DNA from 2 places in the Mycobacterium liflandii genome. Region 1 is predicted to be linked to the other one. Evidence: riboswitches for the same ligand, from Rfam matches in the RefSeq annotation. Region 1 holds a riboswitch; the other holds the start of a gene.
The links. Region 1 has a riboswitch for glycine ahead of gcvP (aminomethyl-transferring glycine dehydrogenase). Riboswitches for the same ligand answer to the same signal wherever they lie in the genome.

Region 1 (15,596 bases):
TGGTCTCCGCGAAATCGGGCGTCAACTCCACAACACGGTCGGCCATCGGCAGCATCCTGCTGTCGTGGGTGGCCACCACGACCACTCGGTCACCATCGGCGAGCTCGCGGATAAGCCGCAGCACTTCCTCTACCTGGATGAAGTCGAGGTGTGCGGTCGGTTCATCGGCCAGGATCAGCGGCGGGTCCAGCGCGATCGCGCGCGCAACCGCGACGCGCTGCTGTTGCCCTCCGCTGAGGTCCCCGGGCCGGTGTTTCATCCGCTCCTCGAGGTTGACGCGCTTCAACAACTCCTCGGCGCGCGCCCGTGCCGCAGCACGTGACATCCCGGCCGAACGCAGCGGAACCATCACATTCGCCAGCGCGGTCAGGCTCGGCACCAGGTTGAACGCCTGAAAGACGATGCCCACCTTGTCTCGCCGATATTTCGCCAGCGCCATACCTTCGAGCGTGGTGATATCGATGTCCTCGAACTTGATCGCCCCGGACTTGGGTCGCAGAATGCCGCCCAGGCAAGACAGCAACGTTGTCTTCCCGCATCCACTCGGACCGAGCAGGATGACCAGAGACCCGGCCTCCACGTCGAGGTTCAAACCATTGATCGGCCGAAGGGCATATCCACCGCAGTAGTACTGCGACTACCAGGTCCTGAATGCTGAGATCGCCCACCGGCTAAGGACCTCCAAACGCGAGTGCGGGATCCACGGTCATCACCCGCTTGAGTCCGGCGACGCTGGCCAGCAGGCCGATCAGGATTGCCACCACCGGTAGCGCCAGATAGGCCCCGCCAGGCACCGCGACGATCATCGGGAACAACGGAGCCAGCAGTTTCGACAGGACGACACCCACAACAGCGGCAAGCAGCGAGACGACCAGCGCCTGCAACGCCAGTCCCGCCATGATCGAGTGCGTTGGCGTGCCGATCGCCTTGAACACCGCAAAGTCGCGCATGCGCTCCAGCGCGGAGAGATACACCACCGATCCGACGATCAGCACCGCCACAATCCACAGCAAGACCGCCACGATCGAAATTGAATTCACGGCGACCTTCAGCGGACGTATCAGGTCGTTGACCGCGCCCTCCCGGTCGTAGGTCTGGTAGCCCTCCGGGAGCTCTCGGGGCGAGCCGTCGATCCCGATCGACGTGATCATCGGTTGCCCGTTGTAGGCCACCCGCTGCAGGCCCTCGGTGGTCAGAAAAATGTTGGGGATCTTGGCCAGCGCCGTGGAGTTGGGCACGATGCCGACAATCCGCAGCTTGTGCGCTCCGAGCTGCAGGGTGTCATCGATATGCCGGTTGAGCGTGCTGGATACCGCGACCTCGTCCGGTTTGGACGGCGCTCGCCCGTCCGATACCTCGGGCATGCCCGGTCCGTGCTCCGGTGCACCGAAAGCCGTGACGTTTCGGGTTGACTTGCCTTCCTTCATGATCGTGCCCATGCTGGCCAGCGGCGCCGCGGCCACGACGCCGGGCTCGGCGGCCACCCGCGCCACGTCAACGTCGGGAAATGGAATCGAGCCCAGAAACGGCCCGGCCGCGCCGGCTTTGACCACGAAAACGTCGACACCGAGGGAATCGACGGTGTGCTGCGCCTCCACCCGGAAACCATTTGCCAACCCGGTCATGACGAGCGTCATCCCGAAGATAATTCCGGTGCTGATAATCGCAATGACCAGGCGGCGCTTTCTCCATTGCATGTCGCTCAACGCCGCGAAGAGCATTCCCAGAACCTACCAACGTCGCATCGTCGGGGACCATGTTTTGTTGAGGCCACCCAGGCCCGGCAGCGCCAACCGACCGGCGCGATTGCGGCGTCGGCATGCCGGATCCCGCGCGGCGAGCGCGCCCGATCTGGTGGTGGCCTAGGATTTGTGCAGACCGGGGGTGCGCCACTGAGCTGCATGTTGGCGGCGGAAGCGGTCGGCGGGGTTGAGATAGCAGCCCGGCCCGAAACATTGGATGTCTGCCAACGAGCGGTGTCCCGAACAGGGACGGATGTGAGATACAGCAATGGTGGAACAATCTGGCGACCCAACGCCACCCACAGCATTCGGAATCGAAAAATCCCGGGTTGGCGAAGCGGTCGTGGTGACGGTGTCGGGGGAACTCGACATGCTGACCGCACCCCGGTTGGCCGAGATGCTCCGCACTTCGCTCATCGAGGCGCCCGCAACACTGATCGTTGACCTCTCGAAGGTCGATTTCCTGGCCTCAGCGGGGATGACCGTCCTGGTCAGCGCCAAGGCGCAGGCCGTGGCGCCGACGCGATTCGTGGTGGTCGCGGACGGTCCGGCCACCAGCCGGCCGATCAGGCTGATGGGGATCGACGCCATGTTGCCCCTCTATGACGCACTGGATGACGCGCTCAACGACATCTCCGATAGCTGAGCCGGCACCCCAGCGTTTGCGCTCTCGAATCATTGACTGAATCGAGCGGGCGGAATACCGTCGTACATACGCTACGCGCCGTAGCGTAATAACCATCCAGGTCCGGGTTGGCAGGCCGGTGGCTCGCGTCGCAGCCGCGCGACCAGGGAGAGGCTCAGAGGGCTCATGTTCGATTTGAAGATCGTCGGCGGCACCGTCGTTGACGGCACCGGGGCCGCACGCTACCGGGCCGACATCGGCATCAAGGACGGCAAGATCGTCGACGTCGTCCGGCGGGGCACCGATGATCCCGGCCTGGGCGGTGAGTCCGCCGAAACCATCGACGCCACCGGTCAGGTGGTGGCCCCCGGCTTCGTCGACATCCACACGCACTACGACGGTCAGGTGAGTTGGGACAGCACCCTGGAGCCCTCCAGCGGGCACGGGGTGACGACCGTGGTCACCGGCAACTGTGGGGTGGGTTTCGCACCCGTTCGCCCCGGCAGCGAGGACTGGCTGATCAGGCTGATGGAGGGGGTCGAGGACATCCCCGGCACCGCGCTCACCGAGGGCATCACCTGGGGCTGGGAAAGCTACCCCCAATACCTCGACACGATCGGCAAGCAGAAGTTCTCCATCGACGTGGGGAGCCAGATCGCCCACGGCTCCGTGCGCGCATACACGATGGGTGAACGCGGCGCCCGTAATGAACCGGCCACCGCCGAAGACATCGCGGCGATGGGCCGGCTGGTCACCGAGGCGATCGAGGCCGGTGCGCTCGGGTTCTCGACCTCACGCACGCAGGCTCACCGCGCGATGGACGGCGAACCGGTGCCCGGAACCTTCGCCGCCGAGGACGAGCTATTCGGGCTGGGGCGCGCCATGGCCGCCGGCGGACAGGCCGTCTTCGAGCTCGCCCCGCAGGGCGCCGCGGGCGAGGACATCGTCGGGCCGAGAAGGGAACTGGAATGGATGCGGCGCCTGGCCGGTGAGATCGATCGACCCGTATCGTTCGCCCTGATCCAGGTGGACGCCGATCCCAACCTGTGGCGCGAGCAGCTGGAGCTCTCGGCCAGCGCGCACGCGGCGGGCAGCCGCCTGCACCCGCAGATCGCCGCGCGCCCGTTCGGGATGATGATCGGGTTCCAAGGTCACCACGCCTTCACCCACCGCCCGACCTACCGCCGGCTCAAGGCCGACTGCACCCGCGACGAGCTCGCGCAACGGTTGGCCGATCCCGCGGTGAAAGCCGCGATCCTGTCCGAGGACGACCTACCCATCGACCCGAACGTGTTGTTCGACGGCATGTCCGCCTTCGTTCAGTACTCGCTGGGACGCCTCTATGCGCTAGGCGATCCGCCCGACTATGAACCCACCCGCGACCGCACCGTCGCCGCAATAGCCCAAGCCCGCGGCCAGGATCCGCTGGCGACCCTCTATGACCTGGTGCTCGAATCGAACGCGAGCGCCATGCTGATGTTGCCGCTGTTCAATTACGCAGACGGAAACTGCGATGCGATCCGCGAAATGATGCTGCACCCGGCCGGCGTTCTGGGGCTCTCGGACGGCGGCGCTCACTGCGGCATGATCTGCGACGCCTCCTACCCCACCTTCTTGCTGACCCATTGGGCACGCGATCGCAAGCGGGGCGAGAAGTTGCCATTGGAATATGTGATCCGCAAGCAGGCCCGCGACACGGCCCACCTGTTCGGCCTCACCGACCGCGGCACCATCGAGCCCGGCAAGAAAGCCGATCTCAACGTCATCGACCTCGAAGCGCTGCGGCTGCATCCGGCCGCGATGGCCTACGACCTGCCCGCCGGCGGCAACCGGATATTGCAGGGCGCAAGCGGATACGCCGCCACAATCGTCAGCGGAGCGGTGACCCGCCGTGGCGGTGTCGACACCGGAGCCCGTCCCGGCCGCCTGGTGCGCGGAGCGCGTTAGCGGGACGCGATGAGCACCGCCGCCGGCAATCCCGCCCGCACTCGCGACGAGGACGCGATTGGAGTTCCGCCGGCTTCCCCGACACTGGTGCCCGCGCAGCGCTACCACTCCCCCGCGTTCGCCCAGCTCGAAATCGAACGAATGTGGCCCAAGGTGTGGCAGCTCGCCTGCATGCTCGACCATGTCGCCGCGCCGGGCGACTACTTCGAATACCGCTGCGGCCCCTATTCGGTACTGATCGTCCACGACTGCGACGGCGTGCTGCGCGCATTCCAGAATGTGTGTCGCCATCGGGGCAATTCGCTGTGCGCGGGCTCGGGTTCGGGCCTGCGTGAACTGAAGTGCGGCTACCACGGCTGGACCTGGGATCTGACCGGAGAACTGCGGCGAGTGCCCAATCGCAAGGGTTTCGGCTCGCTGCACATGCCCGACTTCCCGTTGCTGCCCGTGCGGGTCGAGACCTGGGAGGGCCTGGTCTTCGTCAGTCTCGACGTCACCGCGATGCCATTGATGGATTACCTGGACCCGATACCCGAAGACATCGCGTGGTGCGGGCTGAGTGATTTTCGCTGCTACGCCACGCTCACCGTGGAAGTCGATGCCAATTGGAAGACCATCGCTGACGGCTACAGCGAGACCTACCGCATTCAGACGTTGCATCCCGAATTGTTGCGCTGTGTCGACGATATTCACGCCCCACAACAGATCTGGAGGCACGCTGGGAAGTCGGACCAGCCCTACGGTGTGCCGAGCCCACGCTTCGAAGGCACCCTGAGCGACCAAGAGGTCTGGGACGCTTACGTTTACACGCAGGGTGCGCTGATGGGCGCGGCCGAAGGCACGCCGTTGCCGGCCGACGAGCGCCGGCCCGGCCAGGCGGTTCAGGATCTCATTGCGGCACGCACCCGAGCCTTTGCCGCCACCCGCGGTGTCGACCTCGAGTGGGCCGACACCGATCGGATAACCCCGCTGCATCAGTACAACTTGTTTCCCAACATGACGTTTCTGGCCAACGCGGACCACCTGACCATCATGTGCTCGCGGCCCCAGCCGGAGCACTTCGCCGATCCCGACAAGGGCGAGATGGTGATGTTTCTGATGACGCGGATGCCGCCGGACGCGCCGCACAACAAGCCGACAGACGTCCGGATGGCCGCCGATCAGGCCGAGCCCGGGATCGTGCTCACTCAAGACATCCGAGTGCTCCCGGGTGTCCAGCGCGGCTTGCATCAGCCCGGCTTCACCCATCTGGTGCTGTCCGGCGAGGAACGGCGGATCATCAACATGCACCGCAACCTGGAGCGCTACCTTGATCTACCCGAACCCGAGCGGATGAGCGGGGGCGGACTTCGCCCCGGACCGGGGGCCCCGCGTGTGTGATGGTTCACATCGGGCGGATCGGATCAGCAATCGATCCGGCACCCACCACAGCTCCGGCCGCCGTTTTCGCAGCTGAACAGCGGTCCGAATGCGGCGCCGCGGGCCCCGAATATTATTGTGCGCATCCGCGTTTAACGCTCGATGGTCAAATGTGTCCGGTCTTGGTCGCCCCGGGCCTGCAGCCAACCGCCCGCCCGTGCGGTGTCCGGCCAACCGCCGGGCACCGCCAAATGTGGCCAATCGGGGGAGTGACAAGACGACGAGTCGGTGTGTATGTTGACTGCTCGTCACAACAAAATAGCCAACAACATTGCTGTTGACGCGACGCGGGAGAAACCTCGCTATCGAGGCGCCGTAGGAGCAATCTCCTCCCCGAGAATCTCTCAGGCCCCAGTACCGCATCGCCGAGGCGACTCTGGAGACAAGGATCGGTCACCTAGACCGTGCCTTACCGAAGGTGTACGACGTCGCTGTAATGGCGGCGCCACAGACTCTCAGGTTTCAGGACAGAGCGGGGAGGGAGCAACCAGCCCGGTGCGATTCGGGCCCACGGAAACCGGAGTTGCCCCTTGTCTGAAACATATGAACAACTGCACGGCGGTCGCGCTGTCGCTTCCAGTTTCGTGCCCCGTCACATCGGCCCCGATCCTGCGGCGATTGCGCACATGCTCGCCACGGTCGGCTACCCCAGCCTCGATGACCTCATCGATGCTGCCGTGCCGGCGTGGATCCGAAACACCGCGCCGATGGCCCTGCCCGCGGCTCGAACTGAACAGCAGGTACTCACCGATCTGGCCTCGATGGCCGAACGCAACACGATCCGGGTGTCCATGATCGGCCAGGGCTACTCGCCGTGTGTGACACCAGAAGTGCTGCGCCGCAACCTCATCGAATCGCCGGCTTGGTACACGGCGTATACCCCTTATCAGCCCGAGATCTCGCAGGGCCGTCTCGAGGCGCTGCTGACCTTCCAGACCATGATCGAGGACCTCACCGGGCTGCCACTGGCCGGCGCGTCGTTGCTCGACGAGGCGACAGCGGTCGTGGAAGCGATGCTGCTGATGCGGCGGTCCAACAAGAGCCCGTCTGCACGACTGTTGGTCGACAGCGACTGCTTCACCCAGACCCTGTCGGTGCTTCGGACCCGTGCGGCAGCGGTGGGCATCGACATCGAACTCGTTGACATCGAAAAGAAGCTGCCCGAGGGCGACTTCTTCGGCATCGTGCTGCAAGCACCCGGCGCCAGCGGCGCGGTACGGCACCTGGGCCGGTTGATCGCCACCGCGAAAGCCCGGGGCGCCATGACCACCGTCGCCGCGGACCTGCTGTCGCTGACCCTGTTGACCCCGCCAGGGGAACTCGGCGCCGACATCGCGGTGGGCTCGGCCCAGAGATTCGGTGTTCCGCTGTTCTTCGGCGGGCCCCACGCCGGGTACATGGCGGTCCGGAGCGGGCTGGAGCGGGCACTGCCGGGCCGGCTGGTCGGGGTGTCCAAGGACGTCAACGGCGCACCGGCCTACCGACTTGCCCTGCAGACGCGCGAACAGCACATCCGCCGCGACAAGGCCACCAGCAACATCTGCACCGCCCAGGCACTGCTGGCCAACGTCGCCGCGATGTACGCCGTCTATCACGGACCGGAGGGGCTGCGCGACATCGCTTCTCGAGTTCACGCCCATGCTGTGTCGATTGCGGCCAGCCTGCGCCACCACGGTTACACCGTGGCCCATGACCAGTTCTTCGACACCGTGCTGGTCGAAGTCCCAGGCCGCGCCGGCGAATTGATCGCACGCGCGGAAAGCCTCGGCATCAATCTGCGACGTGCGGGTTCTGATCATGTCGGAATCAGCTGCGACGAGACCACCACCACCGAGGTCATCACTTTGGTGCTCAAGGCCTTCGATGTCGAACGCATCGCGCCGAGCCGATCCCCCCTGGGCTCGGAGTTGCTCAGGACAACGCCCTACCTGCAGCACGGCGTATTCCACGAACACCGCTCCGAGACCGCCATGATGCGGTTCCTGCGCAAGCTCTCGGATCGCGACCTGGCCCTGGACCGCACCATGATCCCGCTGGGTTCGTGCACCATGAAGCTCAACTCCGCGGTCGAAATGGCCCCGATCAGCTGGCCGGAGTTCGCGGCCATCCACCCGCACGCCCCGATTGCGCAGACCACGGGATATCGGGAGCTGATCGCCGATCTCGAGCGCTGGCTGGCCGAGATCACCGGCTACGACCGCGTCTCGCTGCAGCCCAACGCGGGATCCCAGGGCGAACTCGCCGGCCTGCTCGCCATTCACGACTACCACGCCAGTCGCGGCGAGCAGCAACGCCGAATCTGCCTGATTCCGCAGTCGGCTCATGGCACCAACGCGGCCTCGGCGGTGCTGGCCGGCATGCAGGTGGTCGTGGTGGCCACCGCCGCCGACGGCAGCATCGACCTAGCCGACCTGCGCGCCAAGATCAGCACCCATTCAGCGGAGCTGGCGGCCATCATGCTCACCTACCCGTCCACCCATGGTGTCTACGAGCCCGACGTCACCACCGTGTGCGATCTGGTGCACAAGGCGGGCGGCCAGGTGTACATCGACGGCGCCAACCTCAACGCGCTGGTGGGAATCGCGCGGCCGGGCCATTTCGGCGGCGACGTCTCACATCTGAACCTGCACAAGACATTCTGCATTCCGCACGGCGGGGGTGGACCCGGTGTGGGCCCGGTCGCGGTGCGGGCGCACCTGGCCCCGTTCCTGCCGGACGACCCGCACCAGGACACCAGTGACTCGTCGGTGGCGGCGGCGAACTACGGATCAGCCGGGATCTTGCCGATCACCTGGGCCTATATCGCTCTGATGGGTCCCGACGGCCTGGCCACGGCCACCAAGTCGGCCGTGCTGTCAGCCAACTACCTGGCCGCCAGGCTCAACGACCACTACCCGGTGCTCTACACCGGTCCACACGGATTGGTCGCCCACGAGTGCATTCTGGATCTGCGGGAATTGACCCGCCGCTCCGGAGTGACCGCAGAGGACATCGCCAAGCGGCTCATCGACTATGGATTCCACGCCCCCACGCTGGCGTTTCCGGTAAGCGGCACACTGATGGTGGAACCGACCGAGTCCGAAGATCTGGCCGAGCTCGACCGGTTCGTCGATGCGATGGTCGCCATCCGCGGCGAAATCGACCTGGTCATGTGGGGCGAGTGGCCCTTGGAGGCCAGCCCACTGCGCCAAGCCCCGCACACCGCCGAAATGGTGTGTGCAGATACCTGGGACCTGCCGTACCCGCGCAGTGTGGCCGCATTCCCGGCGCCCTGGCTGGTCACCGACAAGTACTGGCCTCCGGTGCGGCGCATCGATGCGCGTACACGGCGATCGCAACCTGGTCTGCTCGTGCCCGTCGCCAGCGGCCTTCGAGTCAACGTTGCCGCCGAAATCCGCGTCACTTCAAGTACTTTGACCAGCAAGGGAATAGACATGACGACCAGCAGAATCACACCGGCCACTCCATTGCTGCAGCAGCACCATGAGCTGGGTGCCCGCTTCACCGACTTTGCCGGCTGGCAAATGCCGGTGCGCTACGGCAGCGAGCTCACCGAACATCACACCGTGCGCAGCGCCGCCGGATTGTTCGATCTGTCGCACATGGGCGAAATCGAGGTCCTCGGTCCCGGGGCCGCGGCCGCCCTGGACTACGCGTTGGTGGGCGCGTTCTCCGGCCTCAAGGTAGAAAAGGCCAAGTACTCACTGCTGTGCCGGGAGGACGGCGGTGTGATCGATGACCTGGTGGCATATCGGCTCGCCGAGGACAATTTCCTCGTCGTTGCCAACGCCGCCAACGTGGCGGCCGTCTACGAAGCGCTGGTCCAACGGGCCGCCGGATTCGACGCCACGGTCACCGACCGTTCCCAGGACACCGCGCTCATCGCGTTGCAGGGACCCGTCGCCGAGCGGATGCTGTGCAAGGTGGTCGCCGAGGCCGACCGGGCCACGGTCACCGAGCTCAAGTACTACGCGGCCACGCAAGTACAGCTGGGCGAGATACCAGTGCTGCTGGCCCGCACCGGATACACCGGCGAAGACGGATTCGAACTCTACGTCGACAACGCGCACGCCGCCCCGGTCTGGCACCTGCTACTCGACGCCGGTCGCGCCGACGGCGTCATCCCGGCCGGATTGGCCTGCCGCGACACGCTGCGGCTGGAAGCCGGTATGGCGCTCTACGGCCATGAACTCTCGCTGGAGACCAGCCCATACGACGCGGGACTGGGCCGAACGGTACGGCTCGAGAAGTACTTCGTCGGCCGCGATGCCCTCGCCGAACTGGCCGCGCAGGGACCGCGACGCACGCTGATCGGCCTGCAGGGACTCGGCAAGCGCGCCGCTCGGGCCGGATATGCGGTGTACACCGAGGACGGCCAACGGCAGATCGGGACGGTCACGTCGGGGGCCCTTTCTCCCACGCTGGGCTACCCGATCGCGATCAGCTACGTCGACGCCGGCACGGTAGACGCTGATTCCATTGTCGCCGTGGATATCCGGGGCAGCATGGAACGCTTCCGGGTAGTCGCGACACCGTTCTACGTGCGACCGCGCCCAGCCTGATCCTCATGACCATCGCGACCGCCCACGCATCCCAAGAAAGGCGACCATGACCGACCGCAAAATACCTGGCGACCGCAGCTACACCGCTGACCACGAGTGGATCGACATCGCGCCCGGTGCGGCCACACCCGACGGTCCCGTCCGCGTCGGCATCACCTCGGTGGCCGTCGAAGCCCTCGGCGACCTCGTCTTCGTGCAACTGCCCGAGGTCGGCGAGACCGTCTCCGCGGGCGAATCCTGCGGGGAAGTGGAATCGACAAAGACCGTTTCGAATTTGATCGCCCCCGCCAGCGGTGAGATCGTCGAGGTCAACACCGCCGCCCTCGATGACCCGGCAACCATCGCCACCGATCCCTACGGCGCGGGATGGCTGTACTCCGTGCAGCCGACGGCCGTAGGAGATCTGTTGACCGCCAGCGAGTACGCCGGACAGAACGGACTAAGCTTGTGAGCATCCTCAACGAATCCCTAAGCACCTTCGACCCCGACATCGCGGCCCTGATCGACAGCGAGCTCAACCGCCAGGAAACCGGGCTGGAAATGATCGCCTCGGAGAACTACGCACCGCTGGCGGTGATGCAGGCCCAAGGCTCGGTCCTGACCAACAAGTACGCCGAGGGCTACCCGGGCCGGCGCTACTACGGCGGCTGCGAATTCGTCGACGGCGTGGAGCAATTGGCCATCGACCGCGTCAAAGCGCTCTTCGGCGCCGAATACGCCAACGTGCAACCACATTCGGGTGCGACTGCCAATGCGTCCTCCATGCACGCGTTGCTCAATCCCGGAGACACCATTCTCGGGCTCTCGCTGGCTCACGGGGGCCACCTCACCCACGGGATGCGGATCAATTTCTCCGGCAAGCTCTACAACGTCGCGGCCTATGAGGTGTCCAAAGACGACTACCTCATTGACATGGATGCCGTCGCTCAATCAGCCCGCGATCACCAGCCCAAGATGATCATCGCGGGCTGGTCGGCATACCCCCGGCAGTTGGACTTCGCCCGATTCCGTGAGATCGCCGACGAGGTCGGTGCCGTGCTGATGGTCGACATGGCACATTTCGCCGGCCTGGTCGCCACCGGCCTGCACCCCAGCCCGGTGCCGCACGCGCACGTCGTCACCTCCACCACGCACAAGACGCTGGGTGGGCCGCGCGGCGGCATCATCTTGTCCAACGATGCGGTCATCGCCAAGAAGATCAACTCCGCGGTGTTCCCCGGCCAGCAGGGCGGGCCGCTCGAACACGTCATCGCCGCGAAGGCCACCGCCTTCAAAATGGCTGCGCAGCCCGAATTCGTGCAGCGCCAACAGCGTTGCCTCGACAGTGCCCAAATCCTGGCCGATCGGTTGAACCAGCCCGATGTCGCCGAACGGGGCATCACCGTGCTGACCGGCGGAACCGACGTTCACCTGGTGCTGGTCGACCTGCGCAACGCCGACCTTGATGGCCAGCAAGCCGAGGACCGGCTGGCCGCCGTCGACATCACGGTCAACCGCAACGCCGTCCCATTCGATCCGCGGCCCCCGATGGTCACCTCCGGGCTGCGCATCGGCACCCCCGCGCTGGCCTCGCGCGGCTTCTCCCACGATGACTTCGGTGCCGTAGCCGACATCGTCGCGGCGGCGCTGACCGCTGCTGACGACGACCAGCTGGGTGAGCTGCGCAAGCAGGTCCAGGAGCTCGCCGCGCGCTATCCGCTGTACCCGGAACTGCACAAGCCATGACGATCAGCGTTTTCGAACTCTTCACCGTGGGCATCGGGCCCTCCAGTTCCCACACCGTGGGCCCGATGCGCGCGGCCAACGAGTTCATCGCTGCGCTGCGCAGCGCGGGGCAGCGCGATGCCGTCGCCGCGGTACAAATCGATCTCTTCGGCTCACTCGCGGCCACCGGCGCGGGCCACGGCACCATGTCCGCGGTGCTACTCGGCCTGGAAGGCTTTCAGCCCGAGGCGATCAGCAGCGAAGCCAAGGAGCGCCGGCTCGCCGAAATCGCCGAGTCCGGAGTCACCCGGATCGACGGCACCGTGGCGGTCCCCCTTACCGAGGGGGACGTCAAGCTGCATCCCGACGTCGTCTTGCCCACCCACCCCAACGGGATGACGCTGACCGCCACCGATTCCGGCGGGCGGGTGCTGGCCACCGAGACCTACTTCTCTGTCGGCGGCGGCTTTATCGTCACAGCGGGTTCCGATCACAGCGACGACCGCCATTCATGTCGCACCCCCCTGCCGTACTCCTCGGGCCAGGAGTTGCTCGACATCTGCGACCAATTCGGCATCTCGATCAGCGAGGTGGCGCTACGCAACGAATCCTGCTGTCGCAGTGCACAAGACGTCCGAAGCGGTCTGCTGCACCTACGCGACGTCATGGTGGAGTGCGAACAGCAGAGCATTTCGCGCGACGGTTTACTCCCTGGCAGCCTGCAGGTGCGGCGTCGCGCGAAGAGCTGGTATGAGCGCTTGAACGCCGAAGACCCGAACCGCAAACCCGAATTCGCCGAGGATTGGGTCAACCTGGTTGCGCTGGCCGTCAATGAGGAGAACGCTTCCGGCGGCCGCGTCGTCACGGCGCCAACAAACGGTGCGGCCGGCATTGTGCCCGCCGTCCTGCATTACGCCGCCCACTACACACGGGCCGGTACCGCGGACTCCGACGACGCCACGGTTCGTTTTCTGCTGACCGCGGGCGCCATCGGATCCCTATTCAAGGAGCGGGCGTCGATTTCCGGGGCCGAGGTGGGCTGTCAGGGCGAAGTCGGCTCCGCGGCCGCGATGGCCGCCGCCGGACTGGCAGAGGTCCTCGGTGGCACGCCGCGGCAAGTGGAGAACGCCGCCGAGATTGCCATGGAACACAGCCTTGGCCTGACCTGCGATCCCATCGCCGGGCTGGTGCAGATCCCCTGCATCGAGCGCAACGCGATCTCCGCGGGTAAGGCCATCAACGCCGCCCGAATGGCGCTGCGGGGTGACGGTTTCCACCGCGTGACCCTTGACCAGGTGATCGACACCATGCGGGCTACCGGCGCCGACATGCACGCCAAGTACAAGGAGACCTCGGCCGGCGGCCTGGCCATCAACGTCGCTGTCAACATCGTCGAGTGCTGAGGACGTTTCGGTCGCTCCCCATGCCGCCGGTGCAGCCCGCCTCGATCCCCTTCGCCGCGCATTGGCACCTGTTACAGTCACCCGCGCCGGCAAACGAAGACTGATTGGGGTAGCCGCATGGCTGATGACACACCGGAGCACATTGTCGAATCCACCGACGTAGTCGTGATCGGTTTTGGCGCGGCAGGTGTGTCCGCGGCCATCACGGCACGCGAACAGGGCGTGCAGGTGGTGGCGCTGGATCGGGCTAATGGTGGTGGCGCAACCGCGATATCGGGCGGCATCATCTATGCCGGCGGTGGTACGGCGGTCCAGCAGCAAGCCGGTGTGCGCGACAGCTTCGAACAGATGCTGACCTATCTCCGCCTCGAAGTCGCAGATGCAGTCAGCGAGTCGACCCTGGAATCATTCGTGCGCGGTAGCCCCGAAATGATCGACTGGCTGAGCAACTACGGCGTGCCTTTCGACTCCACCGTTTGTCCCTACAAAACCTCGTTTCCGAATAATCACTACTACCTCTACCACTCGGGTAGCGAGAATTCCGGGGCGTTTCGCAGCCACACTCCGCCCGTCCAGCGCGGACACCGAGTCAAGGGAAAAGGCACCTCGGGCAAGCAGCTATATGCGCCACTGGCCAAAGCCGCACTCTCCCTTGGTGTTCAGTTCTACCCCCACACCAAGGTGACAAAGCTGCTGCAGGACTCGACGGGTCGGGTGACCGGAGTCGAAGCGATGACGATGCACGATGCGCCACCCCGCATTCGGCGGGCGTATGCCGCGTTGGCGGCGGTGTCCACCAAGCCCGGGATCTACTATCCGCCGCTGCGAAACTTGATGGAGCGCCGCCTGCGTGCCCTTAAGCGACGCTACGCCCGCGCGGTTCAGATCCGGGCACGCCGAGGGGTGATCGTGTGTGCCGGTGGCTTCATCGCCAACAGCGAATGGATCAAACGGTATGCCCCGCGCTACGTGACCGGGCTTCAACTCGGCACCAGCGGTGATGATGGCAGCGGTATTGCGCTGGCACAGAGCGTGGGAGCGGTCACCGAACGGATGGACAACGTCTCGGCATGGCGCTTCATCACGCCACCGAGCGCATTCATCAGCACCGTCATGGTCGACCAGCAAGGTCAACGCGTCATCGACGAGAGTCGGTACGGCGCTGCGGTCGGCAAAGCCTTGGTGCAAGATCACAACGCCAGGGCATGGCTGGTCACCGATGCGGACTTGATGAATGAAGCTCGGCGCCAGATGCTCAAGCAGCCGTTGTGGTTTCAGCGCGCTCAAGCCGCGGCATTGATGGTCGCCGATTCGGTGAGGGCCGAGACGCTGGTCGACGTGGCGCGCAAGGCGGGCGTCGATCCCGACGGCCTGCAGGCCACCGTCGACGCGCACAACAACGCAATCGACGCCGCAGCGACAGACCCCGCCGGTAAGCCCGCGGAATTTGTGCGCCGAGTAGCCCGCGCTCCTTTCACCCTGCTGAACATCTCGGTTCGGCCCAGCCTGCTCAACCCCACCCCGATGCTGACCCTCGGCGGGATCAAGGTCGATGAACAGACCGGAGCCGTGCTCGACGCATCCGGTGCGGCGATTCCCGGTTTGTTCGGTGCGGGTCGCACGGCAACCGGCATCTGCTCCAACTCCTATGTCAGCGGGCTGTCCATCGCAGATTGCGTGTTTTCCGGGCGTCGCGCCGGCACCCACGCCGCCAGCGCCGCGCTCGAATAGCCCACCGGCAGCGCAACGGGGAAGCCGGCTCGGGCAAGTTCGGATCCGGAAACGGTCGTCACGGCGCGGGGTCGGTCAGGTAATGCACGATCACCGGCCGCAGCCATCTGATGAGTTCCTCGTCGTCCATGTGCAGCAACGGCGGGAGGCCGATTACGTAGCGGGCCGTCGCCACACCGACCATTTGCGCTGCCACCAGCGCGGCGCGTTCGGGCCCCCGGTCCGGCACGATCGCCGATAGCGCTGGGCCGACCCGGTCGACGAACACCTCGACCAGCGCGTCCGCCGCGTCACGGTTGGTCGCGGCCGCGCGCAGTAGCGGGAGGAATGCCCCCCTGGGCCCCCACACCCTGAGGAAATTGGGCAGCAGCGCGTCGGCGATGCGGTCCATTGGGATGCCCGAGAGATCCGGGAATTTGATGTCGAATCGGGTGGCTGCCGTGAAGAGCCCCGCCTTGCTGCC
Region 2 (15,596 bases), 2.5 Mb from region 1:
GTGGAGCGATTCTGGTCGACAACAATCCCACCAGTAGCCCGTACACCATCCTCGCTGTCGGACCGCCTCACGCGATGCGAGACGCCTTCGACCGAAGCCCCGGCATGCGCCGTCTTAAGCTGCTGGAGATCTCCTACGGTGTCGGCGTTAGCGTCAACGTCGGCGACGGTCTGGCACTGCCCGCCGGATCCATTCGAGATGTCAAGTTCGCCAAGCAGATTGGGCCCTAGTGAGAGAAGCTCTGGTATTAGTGGTGTGCGGGGGAGAGAAGCCGACGGGAAATCAGCCAGCATGATCGGAATTGCGGCACTTGCCGTGGGCATCGTGCTGGGCCTGGTTTTCCACCCCAGCGTGCCCGAGGCCATCCAGCCGTATCTGCCGATCGCGGTGGTGGCCGCGCTCGACGCGGTGTTCGGCGGACTTCGCGCCTATCTCGAGCGAATCTTCGACCCAAAGGTCTTCGTGGTGTCGTTCGTGTTCAACGTCTTGGTAGCCGCCCTGATCGTCTATGTGGGCGACCAATTGGGCGTTGGGACGCAGTTGTCCACCGCGATCATCGTCGTGCTGGGAATTCGCATCTTCGGCAACGCGGCGGCGCTGCGGCGCCGGCTGTTCGGAGCATGACGGAGATACGGAGATGAGGTCACTGTGAGTCAGGATCGTTGCGCCGCCGGCGGCGACGAAAGCCGTGACGAAAACCGTGGCACGGCAACCCAACACGGTCACTCCAAGACGACCCCGAAAAGTCACGCAACCGCCAAGCACGGTCGTCACGAGATGCCTGCCGACCGTTCCCGGCCCGACCGTGGACCGCGCGAGACTCAAGACTCCACCGGCGCGCGCCGCGGCCGTTCCCGGTTGTTGTTTGGGGCGCTGGCGATCCTGTTGTGCCTGGTTTTGGGGGTGGCCATCGTGACCCAGGTGCGCCAGACGGAGTCCGGCGACTCGCTGGAAACGGCCCGGCCCGCGGACCTGTTGGTGTTGCTGGACTCGCTGCGGCAACGCGAGGGAACGCTCAATGCCGAAGTGACCGACCTGCAGAACACTCTCAACGCGCTGGAGGCTTCCGGCAACAACGACCAGACCGCGATCGAGAGCGCTCAGGCCAGGCTGGCCACGTTGTCCATCCTGGTCGGTGCGGTGGGCGCCACCGGGCCCGGGGTCACGGTGCGAATCGACGATCCGGGGCCGGGGGTGGCGCCGGAAGCGATGCTCGATGTGATCAACGAATTGCGTGCCGCCGGAGCCGAGGCGATCCAAGTCAGTGACGCTCAGCAGTCGGTTCGGGTCGGTGTGGATACCTGGGTCGTTGGTGCTCCCGGTGCGTTGACAATCGACAACAAGAACCTCTCACCGCCGTATTCGATTCTGGCGATTGGTGATCCACCTACACTGGCCGCGGCGATGAACATTCCGGGTGGCGCAGAGGACAGCATCAAACGTGTCGGCGGGCGGATGTCGGTACAGCAGTCCGACCGCGTAGACGTGACCGCCTTGCGGCAACCAAAACCTCACCAATACGCTCAGCCCGTCAAATGAACTAACACCGAAAACCGACCAGAACAGGATTACCGTGAGCGATATCCCCGCCGACCTGCACTACACCGCCGAGCACGAGTGGATTCGCCGGACCGCGGAGGACACCGTGCGGGTCGGGATCACCGACTTCGCGCAGTCTGCGCTCGGTGATGTGGTCTTCGTGCAGCTGCCCGACGTGGGTGCCGAAGTGACCGCCGGGGAGACCTTCGGCGAGGTCGAATCGACCAAGTCGGTGTCTGATCTGTTTGCCCCGATCTCGGGCAAGGTGGCCGCGGTGAACGCTGATCTGGAAGCGACGCCACAGCTGGTGAACACCGATCCGTATGGCGCCGGCTGGTTGCTGGACGTCCAGGTCGAGGGTTCCGACGTCGCCGCGCTGGAATCGGCGTTGGCGGCTTTGCTTGACGTCCAGACCTACCGCGACACGGTGACCGAATGATCGGTTGCTAAGGTCCCTGCCAGCGTTGGGGGCGCGTTGGACCCGTGACTGACCTATGAGGAACCAGCCTTTCGGGCATACGATCCGCAGTGGCGGGCACGTCGCCGCCGCGGGGCGGACCCTCGCGCGGTACGGTCGATAGATCAGCGTTGGAAGCGTTTGAAGGCAGTAAAAGGTAGTTCAAGCGGTATATCCGAGGGAGAAGCCGGTGGACCGGCTCGGCGGTCAAGGCGATAGCGGCCAGTGAGGAGCAGCGGGTGACGGACATGGACGCAGCAAGAGATAGGGACCAGACTTCTGACGAAGTTACCGTGGAGACGACATCGGTCTTCCGCGCTGACTTCCTCAACGAACTGGACGCCCCCACCCAGTCGGGCACCGAAAGCTCAGTTTCAGGGGTAGAGGGACTGCCGGCCGGCTCGGCGTTGCTGGTCGTGAAGCGGGGGCCCAACGCCGGGTCGCGCTTCCTGCTCGATCAACCCATCACCTCGGCTGGTCGGCATCCCGACAGCGACATCTTCCTCGATGACGTAACGGTGAGCCGTCGTCACGCCGAATTCCGCTTGGAAGGCAACGAGTTCAGCGTCGTGGACGTCGGGAGCCTCAACGGCACCTACGTCAACCGGGAGCCGGTTGATTCGGCCGTGTTGGCAAACGGCGACGAGGTTCAAATCGGCAAGTTCCGCCTGGTCTTCCTGACCGGCCCCAAGCAAGGTGACGACGACGGGGGCACCGGAGGCCAGTGAGCGCGCCCGATAGCCCCGCGCTCGCCGGGATGTCCATCGGGGCGGTGTTGGAACTGCTCCGACCGGACTTCCCAGATGTCACCATCTCCAAGATCCGTTTCCTGGAGGCCGAAGGGCTGGTGACGCCGCAGCGCGCGGCATCGGGGTATCGGAGGTTCACCGCGTACGACTGTGCGCGGCTGCGCTTCATACTCACCGCTCAGCGTGATCATTACCTACCGCTCAAAGTAATCAGGTCGGAGCTGGACGCCCAGCCCGACGGCCAGTTGCCGGCGATTGGATCCCCTTACGGGGTACCGAAATTGGTGTCGGTGGCGGGTAACAGTGCCGGCACCGCCGGACCTGATGGGGGATCTGACACCGGGGCGGTCGCGCCGGCGCGAGTTCGGCTCAGTCGCGAAGACCTGATCGAGCGCTCGGGCGTCGACGACGAACTGCTCAGTGCGGTGTTGAAGGCTGGCGTGATCACAACCGGGCCGGGTGGGTTTTTCGACGAACACGCCGTGGTAATCCTGCAGTGCGCCCGCGCGCTGTCGGAATACGGCGTGGAGCCACGGCACCTGCGCGCTTTCCGCTCGGCGGCCGACCGGCAGTCGGACCTGATCGCACAGATCGCCGGGCCGTTGGTCAAGGCCGACAAGGCCGGCGCGCGCGACCGTGCCGACGACTTGGCGCGTGAGGTGGCCGCACTGGCGATCACCTTGCACACCTCGTTAATCAAATCCGCTGTACGCGACGTTCTGCACCGCTGAGGATTAGACTTTCCTCGACAGCTCGGTGTTCGGCGACAAAGGCCCGACAATGGCAGACAGTGGCAATGGGATGGGTGTTCACCGCGTCGTCACGCTGAGCAATGGTCGGTCACGGCGGGATGTGTGGAGGGCAGACACAGATGGGTGAAGTTCGTGTTGTCGGCATTCGCGTCGAGCAACCGCAGAACCAGCCGGTGCTGTTGCTGCGCGAAGCCGACGGTGACCGGTACCTACCGATTTGGATCGGCCAGTCCGAGGCCGCTGCCATCGCGCTTGAGCAACAAGGCGTGGAGCCGCCCCGGCCGTTGACGCACGACTTGATCAGGGATCTCATTGCCGCGCTCGGGCATTCCCTCAAGGAAGTGCGCATCGTCGATCTGCAAGAGGGCACGTTCTATGCGGATTTGATCTTCGACCGCAACATCACGGTCTCGGCTCGCCCCTCCGACTCGGTGGCGATTGCGCTGCGCGTCGGTGTTCCGATTTATGTCGAGGAGGCGGTGCTGGCCCAGGCCGGCCTGTTGATACCCGACGAGGGTGACGAGGAGGCCGGAAGCGCCGTTCGAGAGGACGAGGTCGAGAAATTCAAAGAGTTTCTCGACAGCGTTTCGCCCGACGACTTCAAGGCCACCTGACCCAACAAAGGTGCAGGAAAAAAGCAATCGTGAGGGAGGATCAACAACGTCACGGATCCGTCTCATCTCGCAACATGCCATCTCGACACGCCTAGGGGATGGCGCTCACGGGCCCGCGCAGCGTCCATACTTTGAAGGCGACTTGATGATCAACCCGCGGACCGCAACGGTCCAACAGCGTATGCTCTTCAGAACTCGGCCCTGAGCAAACGCGGTTGCCGAGGCAGCCAGTGACGCAGCTAGTGACACAACAGCGCGATCGGCGAGAGGAAACACCGTGAGCGACCAGCCACGTCAAGAACAGCTGGATCTTGCAGCCAACCCAACCGCTGGGACCAACGGTTCTTACGATGGCTCTGCAGCAGGCGAACCCGTGCAGCAGGGACTGTTCCCCGACGATTCGGTACCCGACGAGCTGGTCGGCTACCGCGGACCAAGCGCTTGTCAGATTGCGGGTATCACCTACCGCCAACTCGACTACTGGGCACGCACCTCGTTGGTTGTGCCCTCGATCCGCGGCGCGGCAGGATCGGGCAGTCAGCGCCTGTACTCCTTCAAAGACATTCTGGTGCTCAAGATCGTCAAGCGATTGCTCGACACCGGCATCTCGCTGCACAACATCCGGGTTGCGGTCGATCACCTGCGTCAGCGCGGGGTCCAGGATCTGGCCAACATCACCCTGTTCTCCGACGGGACAACCGTCTATGATTGCACGTCGGCCGAGGAGGTCGTAGACCTGCTGCAAGGCGGCCAGGGTGTGTTCGGCATCGCGGTTTCGGGCGCGATGCGGGAGCTGACCGGAGTCATCGCCGACTTCCACGGCGAGCGGGCCGACGGCGGAGAATCCATTGCCGCCCCTGAAGACGAGTTGGCGTCGCGCCGCAAGCATCGAGACCGCAAGATCGGCTGACCGCCTTCGGCACCACGCATCGGCGTGCAGCGCGCCGTCGCTGCGGCTGGCCGAGTAAACTGGGCGACGCATCGTTCTCGTGCGGGAGAGTTCTGTGGCCGCCAGCTACGGACGCCGAAGGAGCAACACCTCTCCGTCAATCTCTCAGGCCCCCGGACCGCGCTGGATGACGATGCCTCTGGAAAGCGGTGGTGACCCGTAGCGGTCCTCGCCCGCCGATGGGGAAAGGCGCCCGCTTGGGCTGGGCGCTGAATCTCTCAGGCGCCTGGTGCACGGGTGAAGACAGAGGGAGAGGGCCCGCTAGTCCTCTGCCCGCACGTGGCCTTGGGTAAGGCCCGTCCGCTGCCCAGTCAGGAGTCACCGTGTCCGACCACTCCATGTTCGAGTCGACCTTCGCAGACCGCCACATCGGGCTGGACAACCAGGCCATCGCGACCATGCTCGCGGTGATCGGCGTCGACTCGCTCGACGACTTGGCCGCCAAGGCGGTGCCGACGCGGATTTTCGATACGCCCACCGACAGCGGCCTCGCGCCGGGCCTAGATCAGCTGCCGCCGGCCGCCAGCGAGGCCGAGGCCCTGGCCGAGCTACGTGCGCTGGCTGACACCAACACCACGGCCGTGTCGATGATCGGACAGGGCTACTACGACACATTCACGCCGCAGGTTCTGTTACGCAACATCATGGAGAACCCGGCCTGGTACACCGCCTACACGCCGTACCAGCCCGAGATCAGCCAGGGGCGGCTCGAGGCGTTGCTCAACTTTCAGACGATGGTCACCGATCTCACCGGCCTCGAGATCGCGAATGCTTCGATGCTCGACGAGGGCACCGCGGCGGCGGAAGCCATGACGCTCATGCACCGTGTAACGCGCAGTTCCACCAAGCATCTCGCGGTGGACGCCGACCTGTTCACCCAAACCGCCGCAGTGCTGGCCACGCGCGCCAAGCCGTTGGGTATCGAGATCGTCACCACCGACCTGCGCGACGGGTTGCCTGACGGCGAATTCTTCGGGGTGATCGCCCAGCTGCCCGGGGCGAGTGGGCGCATCACCGACTGGACCGCCCTGATCCAGCAGGCCCATGACCGCGGCGCGCTGGTGTCCATCGGCGCCGATCTGTTGGCGCTGACACTTCTCACGCCGCCCGGCGAGATCGGTGCTGACATCGCGTTCGGCACCACCCAACGTTTCGGGGTTCCAATGGGATTCGGCGGCCCGCACGCCGGATATCTGTCGGTGCACGCTAAGCACGCCCGGCAGTTGCCCGGCCGGTTGGTCGGCGTATCGGTCGACAGTGACGGCAACCCGGCCTATCGTCTCGCGCTGCAGACCCGCGAGCAGCACATTCGCCGCGACAAGGCGACCAGCAATATCTGTACCGCTCAGGTGCTGCTGGCGGTGATGGCCGCAATGTATGCGAGCTATCACGGCGCCGATGGGCTGACCGGCATCGCCCGGCGGGTGCACGGGCATGCCGAGACCATCGCCGGTGCGCTGGGCGACGCGCTGGTGCACGACACGTTCTTCGACACCGTGCTGGCGCGGGTACCCGACCGTGCCGATGAGGTGGTGGCCGCGGCCAAGGCGAGCGGAGTCAACCTATGGCGCGTCGACGCTGACCACGTGTCGGTGGCCTGCGACGAAGTAACCACCGCCGCGCACGTGACCGCGGTCCTGGACGCGTTCGGGGTGTCGGCCGCCAAGGCAGCACGCGCCGAGATCGCGACGCGCACCTCAGAGTTCTTGACCCATCCCGCATTCACCAATTACCGCACCGAGACTTCGATGATGCGCTACCTGCGCGAACTCGCGGACAAAGATATTGCGCTGGACCGCAGCATGATTCCGCTCGGCTCATGCACGATGAAGCTCAATGCCGCAACCGAGATGGAGTCGATTACCTGGCCTGAGCTCGGACGTCAGCATCCGTTTGCCCCGGCCTCGGATACCCCGGGCCTGCGTCGGCTCATCACTGAGCTGCAGGGCTGGTTGGCGGCCATCACCGGCTACGACGAGGTCTCCTTGCAGCCCAACGCGGGCTCACAGGGGGAGTACTCCGGCCTATTGGCCATCCACGAATACCACGCCAGCCGGGGGGAGCCGCACCGCGATATCTGCCTGATCCCGTCCAGCGCACACGGCACCAATGCGGCTTCGGCCGCCCTGGCCGGGATGCGGGTTGACGTGGTGGGTTGCCACGACAACGGCGATGTCGACCTCGACGATCTGCGTGCCAAGGTCGGCGAGCACGCCGACCGGTTGGCGGCGCTGATGATCACCTACCCCTCCACGCACGGCGTTTACGAGCACGACATTGCCGACATCTGTGCGGCGGTGCACGACGCCGGCGGCCAGGTGTACGTCGACGGCGCCAACCTCAACGCGCTGGTGGGCCTGGCCCGACCGGGCAAATTCGGCGGCGATGTCAGCCACCTGAACCTGCACAAGACCTTCTGCATCCCGCACGGGGGCGGTGGTCCGGGAGTGGGTCCGGTGGCGGTGCGGTCGCATCTGGCTCCGTTTCTGCCGGGCCATCCGTTCGCGCCGGGACTACCCCAAGGGGATCCGGTGTCGGCGGCGCCCTACGGGTCTGCCTCGATCCTGCCCATCACCTGGGCCTACATCCGCATGATGGGCGCCGACGGTCTGCGCGCGGCGTCGCTGACCGCGATCGCCTCGGCCAACTACATCGCGCGGCGTCTGGACGAGTATTTCCCGGTGCTCTACACCGGCGAGAACGGCATGGTCGCCCACGAGTGCATCCTGGACCTGCGCGGCATCACCAAGGCAACCGGAGTGACTGTCGACGATGTCGCAAAGCGGTTGGCAGACTATGGATTTCACGCACCTACCATGAGCTTTCCGGTGGCCGGCACGCTGATGGTGGAGCCGACCGAAAGCGAGAGCCTGGCCGAGGTCGACGCGTTCTGCGACGCGATGATCAGCATCCGCGCCGAGATCGACCGGGTCGGGTCCGGACAGTGGCCCGTTGACGACAATCCGCTACGGGGCGCGCCACACACGGCGCAGTGTTTGCTGGTGGGCGAGTGGGACCACCCGTACACCCGCGAGGAAGCGGCCTACCCGCTCGGCACCGCGTTTCGGCCGAAAGTCTGGCCGGCGGCGCGCCGTATCGACGGCGCCTATGGCGACCGCAACCTGGTCTGCTCCTGCCCGCCGGTGGAGGCTTTCGCCTAGGGCCGACCCGGTCGGCCGCGGGTTTCCGGCTAGGGCCCGTCGGTCCCGTTTGCCCCGGCCACCGTCCCGCCGTTGCCGCCGTTGCCGATCAACTGTGCATCGCCGCCGTTGCCGCCGTCCCCGAAGTTGCGACTGCTCCCGGACGTGCCCGCGTCACCACCAGCACCACCGTTGCCGATGAGCGCGGCCTCGCCGCCGTTTCCACCGTTGCCGCCGTTGCCGAGTCCGCCCCCGGCCGCTCCGCCGGCCCCGCCGGCGCCGCCGTTGCCCAGCAGCTTGGCGCCATGGCCGCCATCCCCGCCAGTCCCACCGGTGCCGCCAGCCAGGGCGGCCCCACCGATGCCACCGGCCCCGCCGCTGCCGATCAGGCCGACCGCATCACCGCCGTCCCCGGCGTCTGACATCGTCGCGCCGCCGCCCGCACCGCCGTTACCGATCAGCGTCCCGCCGGTGCCCCCGTCGCCGCCGTGGGCGAGACCGAGAGCGGTGCCGCCGTCGCCACCGTTGCCGACCATTCCGGCATTGCCCCCGGCACCGCCGGCCCCGCCGCCGTGCTGACCGAACGCACCGAGCCCGCCGGCCCCGCCGTCGCCCCACAGTTGTCCGCCATTACCGCCGGCACCACCGGCCCCGCCCAACCCGCCCAGGGCCGCCGTGGGCACCACAGGGCCGCCGGCGCCGCCCGCCCCGCCATCGCCGAACCACCCGACAGCGGATCCACCGGCGCCGCCGGCGCCGCCGGTGAGTCCTTCGGCGCCCCCGCCGGCCCCGCCGATGCCCCCGTTTCCGAACAGCCCGACGGCCGCCCCGCCGGCACCCCCGGACCCGCCGTTACCGACGGCCGCCGAGCCGATCCCACCGACGCCGCCATTGCCGCCGTTGCCGATCAGCCACCCACCGGCGCCGCCGCTGCCGCCGGCCAATCCGTTCGACCCCGCACCGCCGGCGCCGCCATTGCCGCCGTTACCGATCAGGCCGGCGGCCCCACCGACCCCACCCGCCTGGCCGGCCAGCCCGCTGCCGCCGTTGCCGCCGTTGCCGAACAACAAGCCACCGTCCGCACCGGCCTGGCCCGGTGCCCCGTCGGCTCCATTGCCGATCAGCGGGCGCCCCAACATCGCCATCGTCTCCCCGTTGGCCGCGTCAAGCAGCGATTGCAGCGGCGAGATGTTGGCGGCTTCGGCGCCCGAGTAGGCCCCCGCGGCCGAGGTCATCGCCGCAACGAACTGGTCATGAAATTGGGCCGCCTGAGCGCTCAAGGTTTGGTAGGCCTGGCCGTGCGCGGCGAACAAGGCGGCGATGACCGCGGACACCTCATCCGCACCGGCCGCTAACACCGCAGTGGTGGGCGCGGTTGCCGCCACATTCGCCATGTTGATCGTCGAGCCAGGGCTCCGGCGTTGTTGATTAGCAGGCTTGTGAGCTGGGTTGATGATCTTTGGTGCCGCGCTATTGGGGCCGGAGTGTAGGCACGGGCTATCTGGAGAACGATCGAGTTGGTTACTGTTCGTCGTTGGTCTGGAGTTGCCCGTGCCTACCGTTTCAGTATTGCCTGTGTCGTCGGTTCCAGAGGTGTTCGACCGCTGGAGTCCTGGTGAGCGCAGCGAGCTCATCGGATCGGAGTTTCTCGATGTGTTGGCCTCGGTGCCAGACCCGAGGGACCCACGCGGTCGGAGGTATTCGCTGATGGCTTTGTTGGCGATCGCGGTTCTGGCCACTGCCGCGGGGATGCGCGGCTATGCTGGTTTTGCCACATGGGCGGCCACCGCTCCCGATGATGTGTTGGCCCAATTAGGGGTCCGGTTCCGGCGGCCCAGTGAGAAGACCTTCCGCGCTGTTTTGTCTCGGCTAGACCCCGCCGACCTCAACGCCAGGATGGGCAGTTACTTCACTGCACACGTGGCCAGCAGCGACCCCAGTGGATTGGTGCCGATCGCGTTGGACGGCAAGATGCTGCGTGGTGCTTTACGCGCCAAAGCGACAGCCACGCATCTCGTGTCGGTGTTCGCCCACCGTGCCCGATTGGTGCTCGGTCAACTCGCTGTCGCCGAGAAAAGCAATGAAATTCCCTGCGTACGTGCCCTGCTCACGCTGCTGCCGGGTAGCTTGCGGTGGCTGGTCACCGTGGATGCGATGCATACCCAGGTCGTCACCGCGAAGTTGATCTGCGCCACCTTGAAGTCGCACTACCTGATGATCGTCAAGTCCAACCAAGCCAAAATACTTGCGCGTATCACCGCGCTGCCCTGGGCCGAGGTGCCCGCAGCCGCTACCGACGACTCCCGCGGCCACGGCCGTGTCGAGACCCGCACCCTGCAAATCATCACCGCTGCACGAGGAATCGGCTTCCCCTACGCAAAACAAATCATCCGGATCACTCGTGAACGCTTGATCACCGCCACCGACCAGCGCAGCGTGGAGGTGGTCTATGCCATCTACAGCCTGCCGTTCGAGCACGCCCGCCCTACCGCGATCATGACCTGGATGCGTCAACACTGGGGAATCGAGAACAGCCTGCACTGGATACGCGACGTCACCTTCGACGAAGACCGTCAAAGGGCACATACCGGAAACGGCGCACAGGTCCTAGCAACGCTACGCAACACCGCGATCAATCTGCACCGCCTCAACGGCGCCGACAACATCGCCGAAGCCTGCCGGATCACCGCTTTGACCGCCAACCGCCGCCTAGACCTCCTCAATCCACAATTCCCCAGCTCACAAGCCTGCTAATCAACAACGCCGGAGCCCTGGTGCGATCTGGTGAGGGCATTGCGCCCACGGTCCTGCTCCTGCACGGATTCCCATCCAGTTCGTTCGACTTCCGGTCGGTGATTCCGTACCTGGCGGGTCAGGCCTGGCTGACCATGGACTTTCTTGGTTTCGGTCTGTCGGACAAGCCCCGTCCGCACCGCTACAGCCTGCTGGAACAGGCCGATTTGGCGCAAAACGTAGTAGCCCAGAACGTCACCGGACCGGTGGTGGTGCTGGCTCATGACATGGGTACCTCGGTGACGACCGAGTTGCTTGCCCGCGACCTCGAGGGCCGGCTCCCATTCGAGCTGCAACGCGTGGTCCTCAGCAACGGCAGCGTGATCCTCGAACGCGCCAGCCTACGTCCCATTCAGAAGGTGTTGCGTGGTCCGCTGGGGCCGATCGCGGCTCGTTTGGTCAACCGGGGCGGGTTCACGCGGGGTTTCGGCAAACTGTTTTCGGCGCAGCACCCGTTGTCGGCCCAAGAAGCTGAGGCGCAGTGGGAACTGTTGACCCACAACAACGGTCATCGCATCGCGCATCTTCTGATCAGCTACCTCGAAGAGCGGGAGCGGTACGCGCAGCGCTGGCACAACGCGGTACGGGACTGGCCCAAGCCGCTGGGGTTCGTCTGGGGCCTCGATGACCCGGTGGCCACAACGAACGTGCTCAATGGGTTGCGTGAACTGCGCCCGAACGCCGGGGTCATCGAATTACCCGGTTTGGGCCACTACCCGCAGGTGGAGGATCCCAAAGCGTATACGCAAGCCGCACTCGATCTGCTGGTCGGCTAGGCCCGTATCGATCCTCGCGGGTAGCCGGGTCAGCTCAAGAAGGTGTCGACCGCGGCGGCCAGGTTCGGGCCCGTCGAGGTCGCCAGGTTCTGGTAGCTACCACCGCTGAGCTGAGCAACGGCTTCCCACGTCTTGCGGTCCGGATCGGCACCAAAGTCGATGACGTTGACCGCGATTGGCTTGGCCGGGTCCGCGCTGGTCCGGATGAAATTCTCCAGGCCAGGGCCATCGAGGCTTTGGTCGGTATGGGGTCCCCCGGTGATCACCAAGATCGAGTTGGCCTGGTCGGCACGGAAATGCGCCTGCACGTCCTCATAGATCATCCGCAGCGTGGTGAACGACACCGCGCCACCGTTTGACGAATATTGCTTGTCCAGCGCGGCGTTGAGCGCCGCCGAGCGGGGCTGCCCGTTTACCGGGTCGGCGAGTGGCCCGGTGGGCACCTCGGTTCGGCCCTCGCGCCTGTCAAACGTCCACAACCCAACAGCCGAGGTGGGCGGCAGCGTCTTGATTCGGTTCTGCAGCGCCGCAACGATATTGGTTAGGCGAGTCTTGCCGCCGTCGTCGGTGGACAACGACTGGTCAAGCATGATGGTCGCGGCAACTCCCATCGACGGTGCGGCCACGGCATCGGCCAGTGTGGCGCGAATTCCCTCGTCACCAACGGAAAGGGGAGCGGGCAAGGCCGGAAAACTCGTGACAGGGCTGCTGGGCGGCTTGACATCGTCGACCCGGAATCCCGCTTTCGCCAACTTCGCGAGTTGTTCCGGCTTGTGCACGTACCGGGCAAAGGCGCTGGCCGCCGTGGTCTGCTCCTGCGACAACCATGACCCATTGAGCAGGACCGCCGGGTAGTCGGCGACCGCGACCGGGCCGGGCGGCAACCATGAACTCAACTTCTTCTTCGCGTCGGACAACGATTGTGCTCGCAAGAACAGCTGTTGCTCGGTGGTGATCACCGCGTGCACCGGCGCCGCGGCCACGTCGTCGGCCTTGAGCAGGGCGTCCATCGCTTCGCTGAGCGACCCGTCCGCCAACTTGGGCTGGGTGGCCATCAGCGTGCGCACCGCACCGATGCCGGCGGTCGGCGGCGCATCAGCGGGGGCCGACGCCGCCACGGCTTCACCGGCCAGGAAGGTGGCGTCCCCGTTACCCCCGACCGGCAGCGCCAGGCGCAGCGAACCCCAAGACGGCAATTTCAGGCCGGCCATCGAATTGGGATCCGACTGCAGACCGGGCAACGCGGCCCAGTTCTGGTTGCCAAGCACCTGCTGCAGCTCGGGCCGGATCGCCAACAACACCGGCGAGGTCACCAACGACCGACTGTCGCTGATGGCTTCCTTACCTGCGGCTTGGACCAGCCGCGCCGCCGAGACGGAGCTGCCGGGAATCCACAATCCGGGCTGAGCACCCAGCTCGGATGGCCACTTGCCAATGAAGCCGGTGATGACGGCGTCGGCGTCGGCGGCCTTAACAGCCACCGACACGCACCGGTCACCAATGGGTCCCGACGATGCGTTGTAGCTGTCGGCAAAATCGTTGACCTGATCGGCGATCGACGGGTCGGCGATGACGGCGACGGTATCGTTTCCACCCACACAACGAGCCGCGGCGGTCTGCGAGCGGTTGGACAACACGTCACCGAAGAAGCGCCACCCGATCACTCCGACGACCACCACCACGACGGCCACCAAGGCCACGATCACGCCGACGCTGACTCCGCGCCGCCCGTCGGCGCTGCGGTGGCCGCCCTGCCAGCCGCGCAATCCACGATGGCCGGCAACACGAAATAGCGGCGGCGGGGGAGTTGCCGCCGGTTTGGGGTCACTGGGCTCCGGGCCATCCGGGTGCGTCCCGAAGTCCGGGTATTCCTCGGCCCCCAGCTCCGGATGCCGATCGTCGGCGCCGTAGGGATCCTGTTCGAGGTACTGGCTCTCGTCGAAGACCTGTTCGTCGGCCCAGTAGCCGTCCTCGTCTGCGGAGTCTTCGTCAGCCTCCTGATCACCGAAATGCCCAACGGTGTCACCCGGCTGCTCCCACCCGGGGTAGGGATAGCCGCCGGCCGAATCGGCAGTCTGGGGGTGCGCGAAGGCCCCCGGATCAGCGGCCGCCGAATCCGCACCCCCACCAGGCTGCCCGGTTAGCTCATCGTCCCAATCCTGATTCTCCGCATCGTGATCATCGGACGGTTCGTCGGCGGAGTCCTCGGGGTCGGGCAAACTGTGCCTACCCATACCGGTATCAGCGTCCTCTCCGTCGAAGATTGACCGATGGCCAGCGAGAATCAGGCACCAGCGCGTGCCTTCAATTCACGACGACGGCGGTGCAGGATCGGCTCCGTGTATCCGTTGGGCTGTTGTGCCCCCGACAAGATCAGATCCTGGGCCGCCAGGAATGCGATGCTGTCGTCGAAATTGGGTGCCATCGCGTGGTATTCGGGATCTCCGGCGTTCTGCTTGTCCACCAGCGGTGCCATGCGCTCGAGGCTAGCCCGCACATCCTCGCTGGTGATCACACCATGCCGTAGCCAGTTGGCCAGCAACTGGCTGGAAATCCGCAGGGTGGCGCGGTCCTCCATGAGGGCCACGTTGTGGATGTCGGGAACCTTCGAACAGCCGACGCCCTGGTCGATCCAACGCACCACGTAACCGAGGATGGACTGGCAGTTGTTGTCGACCTCTTCGCGGATCTCCTCGGGCGCCCAGGCCAGTTCCTTGGCCAACGGAATGGTCAGCAATTCGTCAACGCTGGTGCGGGTCTTGCCCTGCAGCTCCTTCTGCACGGCAAAGACATCCACCTTGTGATAGTGCATCGCGTGCAGGGTGGCCGCGGTGGGTGATGGCACCCACGCGGTGGTCGCGCCGGCCTTCGGCTGGGCAATCTTCTGCTCCACCATGTCGGCCATCAGTTCGGTCATCGCCCACATGCCCTTGCCGATCTGCGCCTTACCGGAGAAGCCGGCGGCGAGCCCGGTGTCGACGTTGGCGTCCTCGTAGGCCTTGATCCACGCCGTGTTCTTCATCGCGCCCTTGCGGATCATCGGGCCGGCTTCCATCGAGGTGTGGATCTCATCACCGGTGCGGTCCAGGAAGCCGGTGTTGATAAACACCACCCGGTCGGCGGCCGCCTTGATGCATGCCTTCAAGTTGAGCGTGGTACGTCGCTCTTCGTCCATGATGCCGACCTTCATGGTCCCCTGCGGCAACCCCAGCACGTCCTCGACGCGGCTGAACAATTCACAGGTGAACGCCACCTCGGCGGGACCGTGCATCTTGGGCTTGACGATGTAGATGGAGCCCGTGCGGCTGTTGGTCAACAGCCCGTTGGCATCGGTGCTTCGCAGACCGTGGATGGCGATCAGGCCGGTGAACAGCGCATCCATGATGCCCTCGAACACCGGGGCGCCCTCGGCGCCTTCCGCGTCCGAAACGATGGCGTCGTTGGTCATCAGGTGGCCCACGTTGCGGACGAACAACAGGCTGCGGCCGGGCAAGGTCAGCTCACCACCGTGCGGGGCGGTGTAGGTGCGGTCGGTGTTGAGCACCCGGGTGAAGGTCTTGTCGTCCTTGGTGACGTCCTCGGACAGATCGCCCCGGTTCAGTCCGAGCCAGTTCCGATAGCCCAGCGCCTTGTCGTCAGCGTCGACCGCGGCCACCGAGTCCTCGAAGTCCATGATCGTGGTGATGGCGGACTCCAGGATCACGTCCTTGACGCCGGCGCCGTCGGTGGCACCGATCTGCGACTCGGGGTCGATCAGGATCTCGATGTGCAGCCCGTGATTGGCCAGCAGGATCGACTTAGGGTTCTCGGCGGTGCCGGTGTAGCCG

Region 2: another riboswitch for glycine. It lies ahead of gcvP (aminomethyl-transferring glycine dehydrogenase); the one in region 1 lies ahead of gcvP (aminomethyl-transferring glycine dehydrogenase).

The regions. Positions count from the first base shown of each region.
Region 1 is NZ_CP023138.1:686,609-702,204, reverse strand. It holds partial or broken gene CKW46_RS03305 (ABC transporter ATP-binding protein) at 1-668, opposite strand, end outside; gene CKW46_RS03300 (ABC transporter permease) at 672-1,721, opposite strand; gene CKW46_RS03295 (STAS domain-containing protein) at 2,011-2,388, shown strand; gene CKW46_RS03290 (N-acyl-D-amino-acid deacylase family protein) at 2,554-4,314, shown strand; gene CKW46_RS03285 (aromatic ring-hydroxylating oxygenase subunit alpha) at 4,324-5,694, shown strand; glycine riboswitch at 6,012-6,103, shown strand; partial or broken gene gcvP (aminomethyl-transferring glycine dehydrogenase) at 6,360-9,150, shown strand; gene gcvT (glycine cleavage system aminomethyltransferase GcvT) at 9,168-10,295, shown strand; gene CKW46_RS03270 (glycine cleavage system protein H) at 10,342-10,746, shown strand; gene glyA (serine hydroxymethyltransferase) at 10,743-12,020, shown strand; gene CKW46_RS03260 (L-serine ammonia-lyase) at 12,017-13,402, shown strand; gene CKW46_RS03255 (FAD-binding protein) at 13,520-15,133, shown strand; gene CKW46_RS03250 (TetR/AcrR family transcriptional regulator) at 15,192-15,596, opposite strand, start outside.
Region 2 is NZ_CP023138.1:3,147,700-3,163,295, forward strand. It holds gene CKW46_RS14150 (DUF881 domain-containing protein) at 1-230, shown strand, start outside; gene CKW46_RS14155 (small basic family protein) at 292-624, shown strand; gene CKW46_RS14160 (DUF881 domain-containing protein) at 649-1,539, shown strand; gene gcvH (glycine cleavage system protein GcvH) at 1,574-1,978, shown strand; gene garA (glycogen accumulation regulator GarA) at 2,245-2,724, shown strand; gene ftsR (transcriptional regulator FtsR) at 2,721-3,476, shown strand; gene CKW46_RS14180 (bifunctional nuclease family protein) at 3,617-4,111, shown strand; gene CKW46_RS14185 (MerR family transcriptional regulator) at 4,389-5,021, shown strand; glycine riboswitch at 5,094-5,191, shown strand; glycine riboswitch at 5,192-5,317, shown strand; gene gcvP (aminomethyl-transferring glycine dehydrogenase) at 5,384-8,221, shown strand; gene CKW46_RS14195 (PE family protein) at 8,251-9,657, opposite strand; gene CKW46_RS14200 (ISAs1-like element IS2404/ISMul1 family transposase) at 9,752-10,954, shown strand; gene CKW46_RS14205 (alpha/beta fold hydrolase) at 10,930-11,769, shown strand; gene CKW46_RS14210 (substrate-binding domain-containing protein) at 11,799-14,003, opposite strand; gene CKW46_RS14215 (malate synthase G) at 14,054-15,596, opposite strand, start outside.